4 regions of the Streptomyces sp. NPDC026673 genome follow, and region 1 is predicted to be linked to each of the others. Evidence: riboswitches for the same ligand, from Rfam matches in the RefSeq annotation. Region 1 holds a riboswitch; each other region holds the start of a gene.
What was found. Region 1 has a riboswitch for thiamine pyrophosphate ahead of AB0F62_RS04260 (cytosine permease). Riboswitches for the same ligand answer to the same signal wherever they lie in the genome.
Positions count from the first base shown of each region.

Region 2: linked by a shared signal. The riboswitch ahead of AB0F62_RS06735 (thiamine ABC transporter substrate-binding protein) and the one ahead of AB0F62_RS04260 (cytosine permease) in region 1 are both predicted to bind thiamine pyrophosphate.
Region 3: linked by a shared signal. The riboswitch ahead of thiO (glycine oxidase ThiO) and the one ahead of AB0F62_RS04260 (cytosine permease) in region 1 are both predicted to bind thiamine pyrophosphate.
Region 4: linked by a shared signal. The riboswitch ahead of thiC (phosphomethylpyrimidine synthase ThiC) and the one ahead of AB0F62_RS04260 (cytosine permease) in region 1 are both predicted to bind thiamine pyrophosphate.

Region 1 covers NZ_JBEZXR010000003.1:265,763-269,141, reverse strand. Annotated here, with positions in the region: gene AB0F62_RS04265 (glycoside hydrolase domain-containing protein) at 1-1,375, shown strand, start outside; TPP riboswitch at 1,772-1,865, shown strand; gene AB0F62_RS04260 (cytosine permease) at 1,856-3,262, shown strand; gene thiM (hydroxyethylthiazole kinase) at 3,334-3,379, shown strand, end outside.
Region 2 covers NZ_JBEZXR010000005.1:221,905-225,283, forward strand. Annotated here, with positions in the region: gene AB0F62_RS06725 (DUF6416 domain-containing protein) at 1-159, opposite strand, end outside; gene rlmN (23S rRNA (adenine(2503)-C(2))-methyltransferase RlmN) at 768-1,874, shown strand; TPP riboswitch at 1,933-2,037, shown strand; gene AB0F62_RS06735 (thiamine ABC transporter substrate-binding protein) at 2,028-3,113, shown strand; gene AB0F62_RS06740 (iron ABC transporter permease) at 3,182-3,379, shown strand, end outside.
Region 3 covers NZ_JBEZXR010000033.1:78,562-81,940, reverse strand. Annotated here, with positions in the region: gene AB0F62_RS22705 (Rv2175c family DNA-binding protein) at 15-380, opposite strand; gene AB0F62_RS22700 (FAD-dependent oxidoreductase) at 573-1,733, opposite strand; TPP riboswitch at 1,861-1,973, shown strand; gene thiO (glycine oxidase ThiO) at 1,970-3,118, shown strand; gene thiS (sulfur carrier protein ThiS) at 3,115-3,333, shown strand; gene AB0F62_RS22685 (thiazole synthase) at 3,339-3,379, shown strand, end outside.
Region 4 covers NZ_JBEZXR010000002.1:105,018-108,396, reverse strand. Annotated here, with positions in the region: gene AB0F62_RS02035 (DUF4240 domain-containing protein) at 1-28, shown strand, start outside; gene thiC (phosphomethylpyrimidine synthase ThiC) at 144-1,889, opposite strand; TPP riboswitch at 1,882-2,008, opposite strand; gene AB0F62_RS02025 (YibE/F family protein) at 2,070-3,377, shown strand.

The DNA of each region.
Region 1 (3,379 bases):
GACGCAGAAGGAGGTGGACCGCGCCGAGGTCGACGCGACCAACAGCTCCACCGTCACGATGGCCGACGGCCTGGGCTCCCGGCTCGGCCAGATCTACCTGGACGCGCTGAACGGCGGCCGGCTGCCGAAGACCGGCGCGCTGTTCTCCCGCGTCACGCAGGGCCTCGACAAGGGCGGTGCGGCGAAGGACCACTTCGGCTACCAGCGCCCGTATGTGCGGCTCGGGTTCGTCGGGGACGGCGGCGCCGTCTACGAGTCGCAGGACGGCTCCTACGGCAGCCTCACCACCAGTGGTTCGTACCCCAGCGGCCACACCTACGGCGGCTACGAGGCGGGGACCATCCTCGCCACGCTCCTGCCGGAGCTGGCACCGTCGATTCTCGCCCGCACCTCGGAGTACGGGGACAACCGCATCGTCCTCGGGTTCCACTACCCGCTCGACGTCATGGGCGGCCGCATCGCCGCACAGGCCACGGTCGCGCACCGGTGGGCGGACCCCGACTTCGCGAAGCTGCTGACGCAGGCCCACACCGAGATGGAGAACGTACTGCTCGCCGCCTGCGAGAAGGAGGGGTACGGCGACACGCTCGAGGCCTGCGAGGGCGACTCCTACGCCGGTCTGAACACCGCGCAGCACGTCGACCTGTACACGCAGCGCCTGGACTACGGGTTCTCCAAGGTGGGGAAGTCCGGGCAGGCCCTCAAGGCGCCGTCCGACGCGGCGGCCCTGCTGGTCACGGCCTTCCCGGACCTGACGACCGCGCAGCGCACCCAGATCCTCGAGCAGACCGCGACGGACTCCGGCTCCCCGCTGGACCTCACCGCGGACGGCGGGGAGAGCTGGGAGCGGATCAACCTGGCGGCCGCGATGGCGGCGCAGGTCGTCGTCGACGCCGACGGGTCGGTCAAGGTGACGAACCACGCGGACGCCACCAAGGCCAGTGTCGCCGACGCCAAGGCGATCAAGGTCGGAGGCGTCGCGATCGACGGGTTCGACCCGGCCGTGTCGACGTACGTCGTCGACTGGCCGAAGAACAGGAAGCTCCCGGCCCTGTCCGCCGTACCGGCCGAGTCCGGCGCGCGGGTGAAGGTCACCGAGGGCAGCCCGGTCCTCTCGTCGAACGGGCACCGGTTCACCACCCGCACCATCAAGGTGACCTCGGCCAACGGTTCGGTCACCCGGACCTACACGGTCGGATTCCAGCTCACGGACCGCGACGACCGTCCGGTCGCGGCCGGCGGCAACGGCGGTGACCGCGTCACCGCGGCCGACCTGTTGAGCCGGGGAGGCAACGGAGCGGGCTCGGCCGGCGGCGCCGGATTCTGGGCGCCGTCGACGGAGTGGGCGAACCCCATGTGGATCCCTCGGGGGTAGCGCCCGCGTGACCGGCGGACCCGCCGCGCCCCCTGGGGCCGCGGAAGGATCCCGCCGACCCCCGGGAGGTGCACCGCCACCGGCGGCCGGCCCCTCCGGGTGAACGACACCCGTTCACCCGGAGGGGCCGTCGGCATGTCGGCACGGCCGTTCAGGGCGGCGGTCGTCCGCGAGGGCGTCCGAAGGGATCGCGGCCGGGCCCGCCGCGGCACGACGAGCGCGGTCCCCGGCCGATCCCTCGCGGACGATCCCTCGCGGACGATCACGGCCGCGCCCGACACACCGTCAGACATTCACGACAAATGACCGTGTCGACCGCGTCGACCGCGCGGCCTCGCCGTTGTCGTCCCCGCCCCCCGACACGCCGGGCATCACCGTCGGGTTAGTCTGTCCCTCGCACCGGACACGGGGTGCCCCATCAGGGGCTGAGATCACACCCGTCGAACCTGAACCAGTTCGTACTGGCGGAGGGATGTCTCCATGCCATTGGCGCATGTTTCCGGCGGTCTGCCCGCCGACACCCGACAGACCGTCTTCGACGGGCGCATGCCGGCGGCCGCCGGCGATCTGCGGATCGAGGCGCACGGCATACGGCCGGTCCCCGAGAGCAACCGCTACGGCGGCCCGGGGCGCCTGTTCACCGTGTGGTTCGCCCCCAACCTCACCATGACCGGTGTGTTCACCGGCACCATCGGCATTGTCCTCGGCCTGGACTTCGCCACCGCGCTCACCGCCGTGGTGCTCGGCACCGTGATCGGTGCGATACCCACCGCCTACCTGGGCACCTGGGGGAGCCGGACCGGTGCGGGGCAGTTGCCGCTGGCCCGTCTCGCCTTCGGCCGGGCCGTCGCGCTGCCCGGCCTCCTGCAGTGGCTCTCCTCGGTCGCGTGGGACGCGCTGATCGGGCTCTTCGGCGGGGACGCGCTGGCGCGGCTGTGCGGCCTGCCCTTCTGGGTCGGGGTCCTGCTCATGATGCTCGGCCAGGGCGCTCTCGGCGTCCTGGGCTACGAGGCCATCCACCGGCTCCAGATCGTCATGACCTTCGTGCTCGCCGTCGCCTTCGCCCTGATCGCCTGGAAGCTGCTCGACGGCGTCCACCCCGCGGCCACCGGCTCCGCCCATGGCGCCGACCGGGGTGGGGCGTTCGTCCTGACCAGCACCATCGCGCTGAGCCTGTCCCTGTCCTGGGCCCCGTACGCCAGCGACTTCAGCCGCTACCTGCCGCGGGCCACCTCCCGCTCGCGCATGTTCTGGTACACCCTGGCGGGCCTGGTGGTGTCCTTCGTGGCCGTCCAGGCCCTCGGGCTGTGGGGCGCGTCCGTCCTGACCGACCAGACCGCCGCCGGCGTGGCGGACCTGCTGGGCGGCGGGCCGCTGGGCGCGTTCGGGCTGCTCGCCGTGGCCCTCGCGGCCCTGTGCAGCAACGCCATGAACGACTACAGCGGATCCCTGGCCCTGCAGACCGTCGGTGTGCGCGTTCCGCGCCCGGCGGCGGCCGCCTTCGCCGCCGTACTCGGCTTCCCCCTCGTACTGTGGATGCACGCCGCCGACACCACCGCCCGCTTCCAGAACGTGCTGCTGTTCGTCGGCTACTGGATCCCCGGCTTCGTGGCGATCGTCATCGTCGACTGGCTGGCCCGGGCACGCGCACGGGCAGGCGCGGAGATCGACCTCGCCGCCGAGAGCGGCCGGCCGCAGCCCGGGCTGCCCGCCGTGGTCGCGTTCGTGGCCGCCTTCGCAGCGGCCGTGCCGTTCATGGACACCACCCTGTACGTCGGCCCGGTGGCGGAGGCCCTGCACGGCGCGGACCTCTCGTACTACGTGGCGTTCCTCGTGGCCCTGGCGGTGTACACCCCGCTGCGGCTGCGCCGGCGCTGGCGGCCCTGAGCCGCCGCGCCCCGAACCACCGACCACCGCAGACGCCCGCACCCCGTCCGTCTCCCGAGGAGCGACACCGCATGTCCCCGACTCCCGCCGATCACACGGCCTTCGCCGCGCAGGCGC
Region 2 (3,379 bases), on a different contig from region 1:
TGCCACGCGCCGCGCCGGATCACTCTCGTTCGGCCCGCCCAGGACCTTGTCCACCAACTCGGTGCAGTGGATCCCCCGACCGGGATTGCGTAGCAGGTACTCGAACACCCGCCGGGCCTGCGGCGCGATTTCGGTCAAGAACGTCGCGGCGCGCTCCAAGTCCTCCGGACCCCACTCCGAGGCCTGGTAGTGCCCTGCTTCTCCAGCAGTGCCTGACCCATCGTGGATCAGTCTCGGTCAGATACGCCGTCATGCCCGCCCCCAACAATTCGCCCCAGCGTGTGTGTCGTTCGCACCGTACAGATCCGCCAGGACACCGCGTGTCGAATCCGTGGGGAAGTTCTATCGGCAAGCAGTTCAGCAGAGGAAGCGCACAGGTCAAGAGGAGGACGGGACGCCGCCATGGAGCGCCTTCCAGGCGCCGGCGCCGACGCAGCGGCTGACATGCATGGTCTCGTCCGCGTTGTCGTGGTGATCTGAGACGTGCGGCGGTCTCGAATGTGTGTGCGAATTATTTGAACGTTCAGAACACCTGCGTGCGATCCGGCTGTATCGACAGATGCGGCTCGACAGCTGTGGACGCGAAGATCCGCGAGGCCCATGCGGCTGCGCGCTCCCGAAGCCGTCCCACAGCGAGGGCCGCGACCTCTGGGCCGTCTCCGGGTCGTGAAAGATCGGCCGAGGTCGACAGGGGACGCCTGAGGGTGACGGGAGCCTCACCCATCTGACCTGGGCGGCCCCAAACGATCTGCGACACTGGACGCACCATGCCTGCACCCGGAGAACTCACATTCGTCGCCCCGCGCGGAGCCAAGAAGCCGCCGCGGCACCTTGCCGACCTCTCGCCCGAGGAGCGCCGGGAGGCGGTCGCGGAACTGGGGGAGAAGCCGTTCCGTGCGAAGCAGCTCTCGCAGCACTACTTCGCGCGCTACGCCGACGACCCCGCCGCGTGGACGGACATCCCGGCCGCGGCGCGCGGCAAGCTGGCGGAGGGGCTGCTGCCGGACCTGATGTCGGTCGTGCGGCACAGCAGCACCGACAACGACACGACGCGCAAGACGCTGTGGCGGCTGTTCGACGGGACTCTGGTCGAGTCGGTGCTGATGCGCTACCCGGACCGGGTGACGATGTGCATCAGCTCGCAGGCGGGCTGCGGCATGAACTGCCCGTTCTGCGCCACCGGCCAGGCCGGCCTGGACCGGAACCTGTCGACCGGGGAGATCGTGCACCAGATCGTGGCGGGCATGCGCTCGCTGCGGGACGGCGAGATCCCGGGCGGGCCCGCGCGGCTGTCCAACATCGTGTTCATGGGCATGGGCGAGCCGCTGGCCAACTACAAGCGGGTCGTCGGCGCCATCCGCCGGCTGACCGACCCGGAGCCCGACGGCCTGGGGCTGTCTCAGCGGGGCATCACGGTGTCGACGGTGGGCCTGGTCCCGGCGATGCTGCGCTTCGCGGACGAGGGCTTCAAGTGCCGGCTCGCGGTGTCGCTGCACGCGCCCGACGACGAGCTGCGCGACACTCTGGTGCCGGTGAACACCCGCTGGAAGGTGCGCGAGGTGCTGGACGCCGCGTGGCACTACGCGGACGTGTCCGGCCGCCGGGTCTCGATCGAGTACGCGCTGATCCGGGACATCAACGACCAGGCGTGGCGGGCCGACCTGCTGGGCCGGCTGCTCAAGGGGCGCCGCGTCCACGTCAACCTGATCCCGCTCAACCCGACCCCCGGCTCGAAGTGGACGGCCTCGCGGCCCGAGGACGAGCGGGCGTTCGTGGCGGCGCTGGAAGCGCACGGCGTGCCCGTGACCGTCCGGGACACCCGCGGTCAGGAGATCGACGGCGCCTGCGGTCAGCTGGCGGCTTCCGAGCGCTGATCCGCGCTTGCTATCGTGACGGTCGTTTGCGGCCGTTTGCCGTGACATCACACAAAAGAACATCCGACAGGGGAGCGCAGACAGCGCTGAGAGTGCGGCAGAGCCGCAGACCCTCGGACCTGATCCGGGTCATACCGGCGTAGGGAGTCACACATGAGCACCACCCGTCGGCGTGCGGCCGGCACCGTCCTCGTCGTCGCGCTCGGCGCGACCGCGCTCGCCGCCTGCGGCAGCGACGGCGGCGACACCGCCGAGGGCGGCAGCACCTCCAAGACCGTGACGCTGGTCAGCCACGACTCCTTCGCCGCGTCGAAGGGCGTGCTGAAGGAGTTCACGAAGCAGACCGGCTACACCGTCAAGGTGCTGCGCGGCGGCGACGCCGGCGCCGCGGTCAACCAGGCCGTGCTGTCCAAGGGCAACCCGCAGGGCGACGTCTTCTTCGGCGTCGACAACACGCTGCTGTCCCGCGCCCTCGACAACGACCTCTTCGAGCCGTACGAGGCCAAGGGCCTCGACAAGGTGCCCGCGGGGCTACAGCTCGACGCCGCGAAGCACCGCGTCACGCCCATCGACTTCGGCGACGTCTGCGTCAACTACGACCGGAAGTACTTCGCCGAGCACAAGCTCGCCGTGCCGGAGAGCTTCGACGACCTCGTCAAGCCCGAGTACAAGGACCTCCTGGTCACGGAGAACGCCGCCACCTCCTCCCCGGGCCTCGCCTTCCTCCTCGCCACCACAGCGAAGTACGGCGACGAGGGCTGGCAGGACTACTGGAAGAAGCTCAAGGCCAACGGCGTCCAGGTCGTCGACGGCTGGGAGCAGGCGTACTACGACACCTTCTCCGGCGCCGGGGGCGGCAAGGGCGACAAGCCGCTCGTCGTGTCCTACGCCTCCAGCCCGCCCGCCGAGGTGCTCGGCCTGAAGACGCAGCCCGCGCAGGGGCCGACGGGCGTCGCGACCGGCACCTGCTTCCGGCAGATCGAGTTCGCGGGCCTGCTCAAGGGCGCGAAGAACACCGAGGGCGGCAAGGCGCTGGTCGACTTCCTGCTGGGCCGCGCCTTCCAGGAGGACATGCCGCTGAACATGTTCGTCAACCCGGTCCGCGACGACGCGGAGCTGCCCGAGGTCTTCACCAAGTACGCGCCCGCCATCAGCGATCCGGCCACCGTCGCGCCGGAGAAGATCGCCGAGAACCGGGAGCAGTGGGTCAAGTCGTGGTCCTCGCTCGTGCTGAAGTAACGAAGACCGCCGGGGGGACGCGCGCGAAGGCGGCGGCCGTCCGGCCGCCGGCGGTGCGGCTGGGCCTGATGGCCGTGCCGGTCGCCTTCTTCGCGCTGTTCTTCGGCTATCCGGTCGCCGCCATCGTCACCCGCGGGCTCCGCGAGGGCGGACGGTGGCGGTTCGGCCGGTTCGCCGACGTCCTGGGCGAGCCCGACATCCTGCACGTGCTGTGGTTCACCTGCTGGCAGGCGGCCGCGTCCACCGCGCTCACCCTGGCGATCGCG
Region 3 (3,379 bases), on a different contig from region 1:
GTCGGGGCGGTCGGTCAGACGGCGAGCGCCTGGGCGCGGCGCTTCACCTCGGTACCGCGGTTTTCCCGCAGCGCCTGGACGGGGGTGCCGGGCAGGCTCTCGTCCGGGGTGAACAGCCACTCCAGGGTCTCTTCGTCGCTGAACCCGTCGTCCTTGAGCACGGTGAGCGTGCCTGCGAGGCCCTTCACGATCTTCCCCTCGCCGATGAAGTCGGCGGGGACCATCAGCACCCGGTTCTCACCGCGGCGCACGGCGATGAGCTGGCCCTCCTTGATGAGCTGGCGGACCCGGGTCACCTCCACGTCGAGGCGCTCGGCGATCTCGGGGACGTTCAGCCAGGAAGGAATGAGGGAGTCAATCTTTGCGTCGATCTCGGTCACAGGACAAGCGTGCCATCCCGGACCGACACCTTGGAACCGCTCGCGCCACGCATTGCTCCGTCCTGACGGGTCCGCTACGCGCCGGCAACCCCCGCGGGACCCGCTCCGGACCCGCTCGCGGCCCGTCGGGAGCCGGAATCCGGGAGCCGGGAGCGGAATCCGGGAGCCGGGAGCCGGGAGCCGACCGGTGGCTCAGACGACCGCGGCCCGCAGTTGGACCGCGGGGTCGGCGGCCAGCGCCTCGTCGAGGCGGACGCCGCGGGCGACCAGTTTGCGGGCCTGGGCCAGGTCGCGGGGCCGTCCCACGGCGAAGAGCGCGACCAGCCGCCCGTCCCGAAGCCACAGCACCGACCAGGCGGGCCCGTCCGGGTCGCCGCGCAGCAGCATGTCGTCGGAGTCCACGTGGTACCCCGCGTACTGCACGAAACGGCCGAACTGCTCCGACCAGAAGTAGGGAACGGGGTCGTACACCTCGTCACCGCCCAGGATGTTCGCGGCGGCGGTACGGGGCCCCTGCACCGCGTTGTCCCAGTGGTGGATCAGCAGCCGCTCCCCGTACCGCGCCGACGGGAAGGACGCGCAGTCCCCCACGGCGTACACGTCCGTCACCGAGGTGCGCAGCCGGTCGTCGGCGAGGACCGCGCGGTCCGGCCCGAGGTCGACGCCCGAACCGGCCAGCCACCCGGTCGCGGGCCGGGCGCCGATCCCGACGACGACCGCCTCGGCGGCGAGGACGCTGCCGTCCGCGAGGCGCACCGCCCCCCGCTCGACGGAGGAGACGACCGCGCCGGTGCGCAGGTCGACGCCCGCCTCCGCGTACCAGCCGCGCATGCGTTCGGCGATCCGCGGCGGCAAAATCCCGGCGAGCGGGCGGTCGGCCGCCTCCACGACGGTCACCTCGCACCCGGCGAGGCGGGCGGCGGTCGCGAACTCGGCACCGATCCAGCCCGCGCCGACCACCACGACCCGGTGCCGGCCCTCCAGCACGGGCCGCAGCGCGGTGGCGTCGTCCAGGGTGCGCAGCACGTGCACACCGGGCGTGCCCTCGCTGCCGGGGAGCATGACCGGCTCGGCGCCGCTGGCGAGGACGAGCTTGTCGTACCCGACCGGGCCGCCGTCGGTCAGGACCTGCCGCTCGCCGGGCCGCAGAGCGCTCGCATGGCGTCCGAGCAGCAGCTCGACCCCGATGCCGGCGAAGTCGACATCCAGCAGCGGACCCTCGTCGGCGCCGAAGAGCACGCCCTTCGACAGCGGTGGCCGGTCGTACGGGGGATGCCGTTCCGCGCCGAGCAGCGTGATCGTCCCGCCCCAGCCCTGCTCGCGCAGGGACACGGCGGTCTGGACTCCGGCCATTCCGGCCCCGACGACGACGACGCGCTGCTCGCTGCTGCTGGTCACGCGATCACCGTAACGCCGCGGGGGCGCCGTCCGGGCGTACCAGTGCCCTACTCGCTGCGGATGGTGCGTACTAAGGTGGCCGGAGAGCACTCGCGGGAGCCCGGCGCACCGGGCTGAGAGGGCGGCTGGGCGGCCGCCGACCGTACGAACCTGATCCGGGTCATGCCGGCGAAGGGAGGAGCGGGAACATCATGCACCGTCATGACGTCGTCGTGATCGGCGGCGGGATCATCGGGCTGGTCACCGCGTGGCGGGCCGCCGGACGCGGCCTGCGGACGGTGGTGGCGGACCCCGAACCGGGCGGCGGCGCCGCCCGGGTGGCCGCGGGAATGCTGGCCCCGGTCACGGAGGTGCAGTACGGCGAGCAGGCGCTGCTGGAGCTCAACCTCGCCGCGGCGCGCCGCTACCCGTCCTTCGTGGCGGAGCTGGAGGAGGCCACGGGACTCGGCCTCGGCTACCGCACCTGCGGCACCCTCGCCGTCGCCCTGGACGCCGACGACCGCGCGCAGCTGCGCGAACTCCACGCGTTCCAGGACTCCTTGGGCCTGCGGTCGGAGTGGATCAGCGGTCGCGAGTGCCGGCGCCTGGAGCCGATGCTCGCCCCCGGCGTGCGCGGCGGGCTGCGGGTGGACGGCGACCACCAGGTCGACCCGCGACGCCTGGCCGCGGCGCTGCTGCGCGCCTGCGAGCTGTCCGGGGTGACGTTCCGGCGGTCCCGGGTGGAGCGCGTGGACGTCGCCGGGGACCGCGCGCACGGAGTCGTCCTCGAGGACGGCACACGGCTCGCCGCCGGGCAGGTGGTGCTGGCCGCCGGCAGTCTCAGCGGGCGGATCGGCGGGCTGCCCGAGCACGCGCTCCCGCCCGTGCGGCCGGTGAAGGGACAGGTGCTGCGGCTGCGGGTGCCGCCGGCGTACGCGCCGTTCCTGTCCCGGACGGTACGGGCCGTGGTGCGCGGCGGGCACGTCTACCTCGTCCCGCGCGAGAACGGGGAACTGGTCGTCGGGGCCACCAGCGAGGAGATGGGCTGGGACACCACGGTCACCGCCGGCGGGGTCTACGAACTGCTCCGCGACGCCCACGAATTGCTGCCCGGCATCACCGAACTGCCGCTGGCCGAGACACAGGCCGGGCTGCGTCCCGGCACACCCGACAACGCCCCGCTGCTGGGCCGCGGCGCGCTGGACGGCCTGGTGATCGCCACCGGGCACCACCGCAACGGCGTGCTGCTCACGCCGCTGACCGGCGACGTGATGGCCGAGATCCTCACCGGGGCGGACGCTCCCGCGCCGGCCCGGCCCTTCTCCCCCGACCGCTTCACGCCCCAGGAGCAGTACGCATGACCGCCCCCCTCCTCCTGTCCGTCTCCGTCAACGGCGAGGCCCGGGAGGTCGCCGAGGGCGTCACCCTCGACCGCCTCGTCGCGACCCTGACCGCCGCCCCGTCCGGTGTGGCGGCCGCGCTCAACGAGACCGTCGTCCCGCGCGCCCAGTGGCCCGCGACCCCGCTCCGCGACGGCGACCGCGTCGAGGTCCTCACCGCAGTCCAGGGAGGCTGACCACCATGGCCGACGACCCGCTGATCATCGACGGCACCGCCTTCGA
Region 4 (3,379 bases), on a different contig from region 1:
CCTCGGCCCGGACGGCGGCCGGGAGTAGCGCCGAGGCGGTCGGCGTTCGCCCCGCCGCCGCTCCTCCCCGCGGAGGGGGCGGACCCGCGACGCCCCAGGGGTCGCGGGCCCGCCCGGTACGGACGCCGTTGGTGCCCGGCGGGTCAGTCCGCGATCGGCAGATAGACCCGGTTGCCCGAGGCCGCGAACTCGCGGGACTTCTCCGCCATGCCGGCCTCGATCTCCTCGGCCGTGTCGCCGTGGCGGCGGCGGATGTCCTGGGAGATCTTCATCGAGCAGAATTTCGGCCCGCACATGGAGCAGAAGTGCGCGGTCTTGGCCGGCTCCGCCGGCAGGGTCTCGTCGTGGAACTCCCTGGCCGTGTCCGGGTCGAGGGCCAGGTTGAACTGGTCCTCCCAGCGGAACTCGAAGCGGGCGTCGGACAGCGCGTCGTCCCACTCCTGGGCGCCGGGGTGGCCCTTGGCCAGGTCGGCGGCGTGGGCGGCGATCTTGTAGGTGATGACGCCGGTCTTCACGTCGTCGCGGTCCGGCAGGCCCAGGTGCTCCTTGGGGGTGACGTAGCAGAGCATGGCCGTACCCCACCAGGCGATCATCGCGGCGCCGATGCCGGAGGTGATGTGGTCGTAGGCGGGCGCGATGTCGGTGGTGAGCGGGCCGAGGGTGTAGAACGGCGCCTCCTCGCAGATCTCCTGCTGGAGGTCGATGTTCTCCTTGATCTTGTGCATGGGGACGTGCCCCGGCCCCTCGATCATGGTCTGCACACCGTGCCGCTTGGCGATGGTGTTGAGCTCACCGAGCGTGCGCAGCTCCGCGAACTGGGCCTCGTCGTTGGCGTCCGCGATGGACCCCGGGCGCAGCCCGTCGCCCAGGGAGTACGTGACGTCGTAGGCGGCCAGGAGCTCGCAGAGCTCCTCGAAGTTCTCGTAGAGGAAGCTCTCCTTGTGGTGCGCGAGGCACCAGGCCGCCATGATCGAGCCGCCGCGGGAGACGATGCCCGTCTTGCGGCGGGCGGTCAGCGGGACGTACCGCAGCAGCACGCCGGCGTGGACGGTCATGTAGTCGACGCCCTGCTCTGCCTGTTCGACGACGGTGTCCCGGTAGATCTCCCAGGTCAGCTCCTCGGCCTTGCCGTCGACCTTCTCCAGCGCCTGGTAGAGGGGGACGGTGCCGATGGGGACGGGGGAGTTGCGCAGCACCCACTCACGGGTGGTGTGGATGTTGCGGCCGGTGGAGAGGTCCATGACCGTGTCGGCCCCCCAGCGGGTGGCCCAGGTCATCTTCTCCACCTCCTCCTCGATGGAGGAGGTGACGGCCGAGTTGCCGATGTTGGCGTTCACCTTCACCAGGAACCGCTTGCCGATGATCATCGGCTCGGTCTCCGGGTGGTTGACGTTCGCCGGCAGGACGGCGCGTCCCGCCGCGATCTCCTGGCGGACGACCTCGGGGGAGACGTTCTCGCGGATCGCGACGTACTCCATCTCCGGGGTGATCTCGCCCCGGCGCGCGTACGCCAGTTGGGTCACCGGCCGCCCGGGCCCGCCGCGCCGCGGGAGGCGGGGACGGCCGGGGAAGACGGCGTCCAGATTGCGCAGACCGCCGCGCGGTGAGGTGTGTTTGACCCCGTCGTCCTCGGGGCGGACGGGGCGGCCGGGGTACTCCTCGGTGTCGCCGCGGGCGACGATCCAGTTCTCCCGCAGCGGCGGGAGGCCGCGGCGGACGTCGGTGGTGACGGTCGGATCGGTGTACGGGCCGGACGTGTCGTACAGCGTCACGTCCCGGCCGTTGGTCAGGTGCACCCGGCGGACGGGGACCTTGATGTCCGGGCGGGACCCGGTCACATAGCCCTTGTGCCAGCCGATTTCGCGCGCGTGTGCATCCTGCATGGTCATGAGACCCACTCCCTACGCCGGCATTACCCGGTAACAGGTTCAGCGGTCGGCGCAGCTGGTGGCCCTCGGCCGGTCAGCGCCCTCTCAGCCCGGTGCTCCGAGCTCCCGCGTTTGCAAAGGTGCCTCAACGCTAGCGGGTCCTCGCTGACGCGCACCAGGGGGTGTTGCGATGATCGGGTCGTGGACTCCGCTCACTCGCACGCACACGCCCATGGCCACGGCCACGGCCCGGTACCTCCGGTCTCCAGGCATCTGCGGAAGGTCATCACCGCGATCCTGGTCCCCTTCGTCGCGGCGGTCGTGGCCGGCCTCGTGGTGCTCTGGCCCGGCGGTGTGCCGGCGCACGACCGCACCGGGGTCGGCTTCGACCAGCAGACGCAGTCCGGACGGGTGGTGAAGACCGAGGACGTCAAGTGCTCGGACGTGAACGCCGAACCCGGCGCCGCGCCCGGCACCGAGACCGCCCCCTCCCCGGGCCCGTCGGCGGCTCCGTCGTCCGGGCCGGCGATCTGCCAGCGCGCGACGATCGAGGTCACCTCGGGCAAGGACCGCGGGCGCACCTTCACGGAGATCGTGCAGCCCACCCAGACAAGGCACTACACGCAGAACCAGAAGGTGCTGCTGGCGTACGCGCCGCAGGCGCCGCGCGAACTGCAGTACTCGGTGACCGACGTCGACCGGGCGTTCCCGCTGTGGCTGCTGGCCGGCATCTTCGCGGCCGTGGTGGTCCTGGTCGGCCGGCTGCGCGGGGTCCTGGCGCTGGTCGCGCTGGTCATCAGCTTCGCGGTGCTGACGCTGTTCATCCTCCCGGCGATCCTGCACGGCAGCAATCCGCTGCTGGTGGCGGTGATCGGCGGCAGCGCCATCATGCTGATCGCGCTCTACATGTGCCACGGCCTCAACGCCCGTACCTCGGTGGCGGTCCTGGGCACCCTGTGCTCGCTGCTGCTGATCGGCGTCCTGGGCTCGGTCTTCATCGACTGGGCGGTGCTCAGCGGCAACACCTCGGACGAGACTGGGCTGATCCACGCCCTCTACCCGGACATCGAGATCCGCGGTCTGCTGCTGGCCGGCATCATCATCGGTTCGCTGGGCGTGCTGGACGACGTGACGGTGACCCAGACCTCGGCGGTGTGGGAGCTGCGGGAGGCGGACCCGGGCGCGAGCCGGCGCCGGCTGTACTCGGCGGCGATGCGCATCGGGCGCGACCACATCGCCTCTGTCGTCAACACCCTGGTGCTGGCCTACGCGGGCGCGGCGCTGCCGCTGCTGCTGCTCTTCTCCATCGCGCAGCGCGGTGTGCTCGCGGTGGCGGGCAGCGAACTGGTGGCCGAGGAGATCGTGCGGACCCTGGTGGGCAGCATCGGGCTGGTGGTGGCGGTGCCGTTGACGACGGCGCTCGCCGTCCTGGTGGTGTCGGCGGACCGCGGCGGCGGCGACACTGTTCCCGGGGGCACCGGACGCGGGCACCGGCGCCGCGCCAAGTGACC